2 regions of the Paenibacillus sp. WG02 genome follow, and region 1 is predicted to be linked to the other one. Evidence: riboswitches for the same ligand, from Rfam matches in the RefSeq annotation. Region 1 holds a riboswitch; the other holds the start of a gene.

Evidence for each region. A riboswitch is a leader RNA that binds a small molecule or an ion and turns the genes downstream of it on or off. The one in region 1 is predicted to bind S-adenosylmethionine.
Region 2: another riboswitch for S-adenosylmethionine. It lies ahead of ACBP55_RS05925 (hypothetical protein); the one in region 1 lies ahead of metA (homoserine O-acetyltransferase MetA).

Annotation. Positions count from the first base shown of each region.
Region 1 is NZ_AP036016.1:6,865,836-6,869,255, reverse strand. Features, by position in the region: gene tyrS (tyrosine--tRNA ligase) at 1-259, shown strand, start outside; gene corA (magnesium/cobalt transporter CorA) at 334-1,269, opposite strand; gene ACBP55_RS31030 (hypothetical protein) at 1,573-1,800, opposite strand; SAM riboswitch class I at 2,047-2,175, shown strand; gene metA (homoserine O-acetyltransferase MetA) at 2,278-3,222, shown strand; partial or broken gene ACBP55_RS31020 (aminotransferase class I/II-fold pyridoxal phosphate-dependent enzyme) at 3,257-3,420, shown strand, end outside.
Region 2 is NZ_AP036016.1:1,238,630-1,242,049, reverse strand. Features, by position in the region: gene ACBP55_RS05930 (sigma-70 family RNA polymerase sigma factor) at 1-551, shown strand, start outside; gene ACBP55_RS05925 (hypothetical protein) at 735-1,310, opposite strand; SAM riboswitch class I at 1,412-1,541, opposite strand; gene ACBP55_RS05920 (ABC transporter permease) at 1,635-2,855, opposite strand; gene ACBP55_RS05915 (ABC transporter ATP-binding protein) at 2,870-3,420, opposite strand, start outside.

The sequences.
Region 1 (3,420 bases):
AAAGCGAGCTTTGCCCGAAGACATTGAAGAAATGACTCTAAGCATCAGCCAGTTGGAAGATGGCCAAATCTCCATCATTAAGCTTCTCGTCTTATTAGAACTCCAGACTTCCAACGGAGAAGCAAGACGCAGTGTGGAACAAGGGGCAGTGAAGATCAATGAACAGAAGATTATGCAAATTCATGAACAAATAACCCCAAAGGATGGGGATATTATTCAAGTGGGGAAACGTAAGTTTGTTAAATTGAAGCTGATTTAAATAAGCAAAAAGGGCTCCTTGATAGCAGCATTCTGCTCCAAGAAGCCCTCACTCTTTCCACGTTGAAAATGGATTTACAGCCATTCTTTTTTACGAAATAAGACATACATGCCTATGCCCAATGCGGCCATGAACGCCAATACAATTTCATCGCCATGAGGGACACGAAGCCCGAGAATGTTATCGAAATTCATTCCGAATACGCCTGTTATGAATGTCAATGGCATGAAGATGGTCGTGAGTGCGGTAAAAACGCGCATGATCTCATTCGCTCGGTTAGCGACGCTAGACTGATAGGCTTCTCGTAAGTTGCCCATGAGATCGCGCAGCGTATCAAAGGTATCCACGATCTTTACGGCATTTTCATAAATGTCTCCGAAATATTTTTGCAGCTGATGGTCAATCAGTCTAAGCTCTTTCTTGCCAAGTGTTCCAATGACATCACGCTGAGGAACAAGCACTTTTTTGAGCCATAGAATCTCTGAACGAAGCCCGATAATTTCATTCAAATGTGACTTTTTGGTTGCCACCAGGATATCTTCTTCCAGCTTTTCAATCTTGGCCTCGATACGGTCGCCGACCGCCACATAATTATCGACGACAAGATCGACCAGATGGTATAGGAAACGATCGGCGCTATTTACTTCCTCTTCCCAAAGGAAAGGTTTCAAAGCCCGAAGTTCATTTATTTTTTGCCTAGTAACTGTAATAATGACATGTTTGCTTAGAAATAGATTAAGTGCGCGAAGAAAAATTTCCTCATCATCAAATCGAATACTATTAATAACGATAAAATAATGGGAATCGTAGAACTCAATTTTGGGACGTTGTTCTTCTTCGCTTAAGCAATCCTCCACGGCCAAATCATGAAGATGGAACAAAGGTTGAAGGATCTCTAAGTCCTCTACCCCTGCATCAATCCAATAAAAGCCTCTTTCTGGAGGTGTAAGGGCGACAGTCACGTCATCAACCAACGTAAAAATGCCATTCTGAACCCACCGTGTTTTCATCTGATCCACCCCTTTGAATGGAATCAGTCGGTTAGTTCATCATTTTAGAGCAAGGCTCCGAATGAAGGAATAACCGACTGCATTCCTACACTATTAAATTGTTTAAGATCCTTGCAGGTTCTACTCCTCGGTTCTCCGTCCAAACGTATGCCCTCCTTTTTCGTCCGTGTCGAATACTTGTCTAGTATAACCCTTCATATATCACGTTTCAAGCTATAAAAGTTTGCAGAAACTGGGTAAATTGTTGTTTAGATAACGTATGGAAATAACGCTCAGTCGGTGTCAAAAAAATAGCCACCATGATTACATGGCGGCTTTCAAAATTTTGTTTTTAATTTCTTTGTAAATTTCAATTAATTCAGGATCACCGCGCTGCAGCAGTTCTTCTTCACTGTTAGCACCATAGATACGGCATAACAGGGCAGCAGCATCCTCTGCTTGTTGAATCGTTGGTTTTGTGGTTTCAATCAGGGTGAAAAAGCGATTTAATGAAGCAAAAGCGGAGAAGCTATCGATCGTTTGGGTTGACATAAATGACCTCTTTTCATGAAAAATGATTTTATCCACAGAGTGTTGTTATATATATGAACGATTTAATATCATATAACCCGTTTTTAATCGTGTTTAAACATATTTGTTTGATACATTTTGTATCAATGGTATCATAAGGGGACAAACTGTTGCAATTTCTTTGCCCGAATTTCTTTTGAGAAGCGTTTCATGCCTTGACTTTGGGTGAATTTATAGTATGATAATTTTAATCGCATACGTTACATTTTCTTATCAAGAGTAGGTGGAGGGACTAGCCCTATGACACCCGGCAACCGACAAACCTTTGCAAGCAAAGGGGAGCACGGTGCTAATTCTTGCGGAAACGCTGATTACAGCGAATCTGGGAGATAAGAGAAGGACATTGACTTTGATTTTCCATGGCCTTTCTCTGATTCCAGAGAAGGTCATTTTTGCATTTATTTTCCAAAATAAAACTTATGAAGAGGAGTGAACAGGATGCCGATCAAGATTCCTGACAACCTGCCTGCCAAAGAAATTTTAAACCAAGAGAATATCTTCACCATGGACGAATCTGTCGCGTATCACCAGGATATACGTCCACTTCGGATTGCTTTATTGAATTTGATGCCAACCAAAGAAACGACGGAGACGCAGCTGCTGCGCTTAATCGGGAATACGCCATTGCAGGTGGAATTCGTGCTTCTGCATCCTAAAACTCATACTTCTAAGAACACTTCCGTCGAGCATTTGGAAATGTTTTATAAAACATTTGACGATATTAAAGATGAAAAGCTGGATGGTATGATTATCACGGGTGCTCCTGTGGAACAGATGGAATTTGAAGATGTGAATTACTGGGAGGAATTGACGCAAATCCTGAATTGGAGTAAGAACAACGTCACTTCTACCTTGCATATTTGCTGGGCAGCACAAGCAGGCTTATATCATCATTTTGGTGTGCGAAAGTTTGCGCTCGATAACAAGATGTTCGGTGTATTTCCTCATACCGTTCAGGTACCGAATACTAAGCTGCTGCGCGGCTTTGATGAAGTATTTTATGTACCGCAATCTCGTCATACGGATATTCGTCGTGAAGACATTGAACAATGTCCAGATTTGGAGATTTTATCGGAATCTGAAGAATCCGGTGTTTATATCGCTGCAACGCGAGATGGGAAGCATATTTTCGTAACAGGACATTCCGAATATGATGCTTGTTCATTGAAATGGGAGTACGATCGGGATGTGAGTAAAGGGCTTTCGATTGATATCCCCAAAAATTATTATCCGAATAACGACCCGAGTAGACAGCCTTATAATACTTGGAGAGCGCATGCGAATCTCCTGTTCTCTAATTGGTTGAATTACTATGTCTATCAAGAAACACCATTTGAATTGAACGCTAATATCAACGAAAGCTTGGCAAGCTCGCAATTGTAATCAGAACCCATACCCTGAGGAGGAACTCCCTTTGTTGAAAATCGAAAGTCGTCTCGCCCAAATTGGCTCTATTCAAGAACCCGTTACTGGAGCTGTCAGCTTCCCAGTCTACCAAGCTACTGCGTTCCGTCATCCGAAGCTTGGGCAAAGTACAGGATTTGACTATGCACGTACCAAAAGCCCGACTCGCAAGGTGCT
Region 2 (3,420 bases), 2.8 Mb from region 1:
TTGCGATGCTGATGGTCCTTGGAAATTTGAATCCCGCCGAACGCATCTCATTCGTATTGCACGATATTTTCGCCTTATCTTACTCGGAGATCGCCCCGATTATAGGGCGTAACGAGGTTGCAGCCAGACAACTTGCGAGCCGTGCACGCCGTCGGGTACAGGGAGCAAAAGCGACAGCGGATTCGGAGGAGTTCAAGCGAAAACGGGAGCTTGTAGATGCTTTCCTAGCTGCGTCGCGCTCAGGAGATTTTGAGAAGCTTCTTGCGGTATTAGACCCCGATGTCGTGCTCCGAAACGATCCTGCATTTCCACCGGTCGCAGCATGGCCACTTGTTCACGGTGCGGAAGCTGTGGCCAAGGGCTTCGCTGGTCGCGCCCAGGGTGCACGGCTGGTGCTCGTGAACGGATCTGTAGGCGTGGTTGTTGCTCCTCGCGGTCAAATGCTTTTCGTACTCGAACTCAAAATTGTGGATGGCAAGATCACCGAGATCGACATGATTGCCGATCAAGCGCGCGTTCGCCAGCTCGACTTAGCAGAAATGAAGGATTGATGGGTGTACAACTTTATATGATGACCCGTCAATAGGTACAGATTCTTGTTATGGCACTTCCGCAAGATGTTATACCGGTAATAGACCGCGATTTTCGCGGTCTATTATTTATGACTCTCAACAATTGTTGTCCAACGAGAATGGTACCAGCTTCCAAGTCTTCACCTGATTTGTCGAAATTTTTTAGAAAAAGACGTACGCTTGCGTATGGTCAAATAAGTATGCTTGATCCCAGATGTATCTTTGATCCTTGTTGTTTTTTGATGCCCGTCCAAGTTTTCCATTTAGATCCATTAATGCAGACTCAATTAATTCGGATCTCACGGGTCCCCATGCCTCTTGTTTTTGTCTAACGTAGTTCAAGCTCTCAACCAAGGTCAGACCTTTTATTCGCTGAAAAGGAGCAGCCCACAAAACCGTATCACACTTCATGCTTTTACAAGGGATCGCAAATCCCCTTAACCCACATGCTCCCGTCTTTGTAGAGAGAGCAATTAGCCCACAGACATAAGCTGTGCTGTGTTCAAATAAGAGCTTTTCTGTAAGCTCACTGTCAAATCGAAAACATTCTATTTGGGTAATCTTACAATGCTTCAAACTTTCAAACGAAAGATCTATAACCGAATTTTTCAAATTTAACGAAGAACTACGAAGGGTACGAGTATCCTGGTGATACTCGATTGTCTCATTCATCGTAAAAGTGATCCCTTGGTTTAAAATCTCTTTGGCTGGCAGATTGTCAGGTATCGTGATCGCCATCCTGTTCCCTCCTATTACACTAGTTTTGTTTGTTAATGCAAACAAAAATGACCTTCCCTGGAATTAGAGAAAGGTCATAAAAATTCAAAGTCATATCCTCACTCTTATCTCCCAGATTCGCTTAAGATCAGCGTTTCCGCAAGAATTAGCACCGTGCATTCCTTGTTTAACAAGGGTTTGTCGGTTGCCGGGTTTCATCGGGCTAGTCCCTCCACCTGCTCTTGATAAGAAAATTCAACATATTCAATTATTTCTATATTACTATAAAGTTCTCCGATGTCAAGGGATTTAACACTCCCTGATCAATCAGCCCAATTTGCCTACTCAATACCAACTTGTAAATACAGAAGAAGTCCCATAGGCTAACGGAAATGCTGCTCCGACCATCAGTACTGGTCCCCACCAAGTGAAGAAAGAGATCCCCATGCATAGGCTGATTAAGATCAGCGCCGGCAATACAAGGATAGGAATTGCAGATTGTAGAGCTTGATGTTTCGTTGTGTCCTGTATAGGAAACAGAGTCAGAAACGGAGCTGTCAATTCATCCTTACAGAAAGATTTTCTCCAAAATACCAATAGGCATGCAGCAAGGATCCAGATCGTAATTTTAAGGGCACCCGGCAAAATAAACATAGCTCCACCGATCACAGCAACGAACTGTATCGTTTGTTTCCACTGTGTACCATTTCTAAAAAAGGATTTCGTTAATAAATCAGCGATTCCGTTGCCGGCACCTTTCCCTTTGAACAAGCGCTGCGATTTCCCGAATAAAAGGGGATACTTCCGTGTCGGTTTTCTTTTCCGCTCAACAACACGAATTAACATCAGGGAGACAATGCGCATCCGTGAATCTCTTTCTCTAGCGATATCAGCGAAGAAAGCGCCTTTCTCTTGCAGCCGTATTCGGCTTAAGAAAACAACCAGCACTAGAAAAAGAAGAATTGCCGCCCAACTATAGGAAGTGTTATGACTTACCTCTGTAACTAACACTTGATACAAGAAGAAAAGTCCGACAAAAATCACAATCCGCAGCAACCAAAACACAATGCCATATACACGAAGTGCAAGCAATTGGCGAAGCAAGCCTAGGTTAATTTTCAGCAAATAGGTAAGCAACCATAAACAAATAACTTGCAACACGCTATAGGAATACGTTTGAACTAATAATGGAAGAAATACGAGCATCAATATTAACGTCGTGATTCCTTGCAACACTAGAGAGTATCTATAGCCAAGGAGCATGAGATGCCGAAACCATTTCTGGTTCTGTCGGAGGAAAAGCTGGTCCCCCTCTTCAACAAAGTATCGAATGGTTCCCAGCCATGTGAACACATAGAAGACCGCCGTAATCATAAACATCGATATCCAACTAAACCAAGATGGCTGAGTCGCCCACCAGGAGTAATATTGATAGCCAGCCACAATCATCAGTGGAATGACAAAATAAATCGCAATGACCCAATCCACAGCCATTCGCAAAGCCCGATACTGGAAATGCCAATCCGAGCGCACTCTTCGTGTGAAAACTTGAAAACTACTCTTCAACCCATGGTCCCCCTTCATAGTAACGAATGGAAGCAGTCGAACAATGGCGCGTCAGGCATGCCGCATTGCTGCTGAATGTCCTGCAGTGTTCCATTTGCTACCAATCTGCCACCTGAAAGAAGTACAAACGAACTGCAAATCCGCTCTGCTGTATCTAACACATGGGTACTCATCAGAATGCCTGCACCGCGCTTGCGTTCCTCATCCAACATCCCTAGGAAATCTTTGATCGCTTTCGGATCCAATCCAATGAAAGGCTCGTCCACAATATACACATCTGGTTTATTCAAAAAGCCGAGGATGAGCATAATTTTCTGCTGCATCCCTTTGGAAAATTTTCCGGGCAATTGATGCTTCTCGTCCAGCAGTCGAAACCGATGCAAGAGATCGTCTGCACGCTCTAGGAACACCGTTCGATCCAGATCGTAGACGGAAGCAGCAAATTCCATATGCTCCCATAATGTCAACTCATCATACAGGATTGGATGCTCCGGAATGTAACCATAGCTTTTTCGTTCACCCATAAAGGAGATTTTACCCTTAAAATCCTTCAATAATCCAAGGA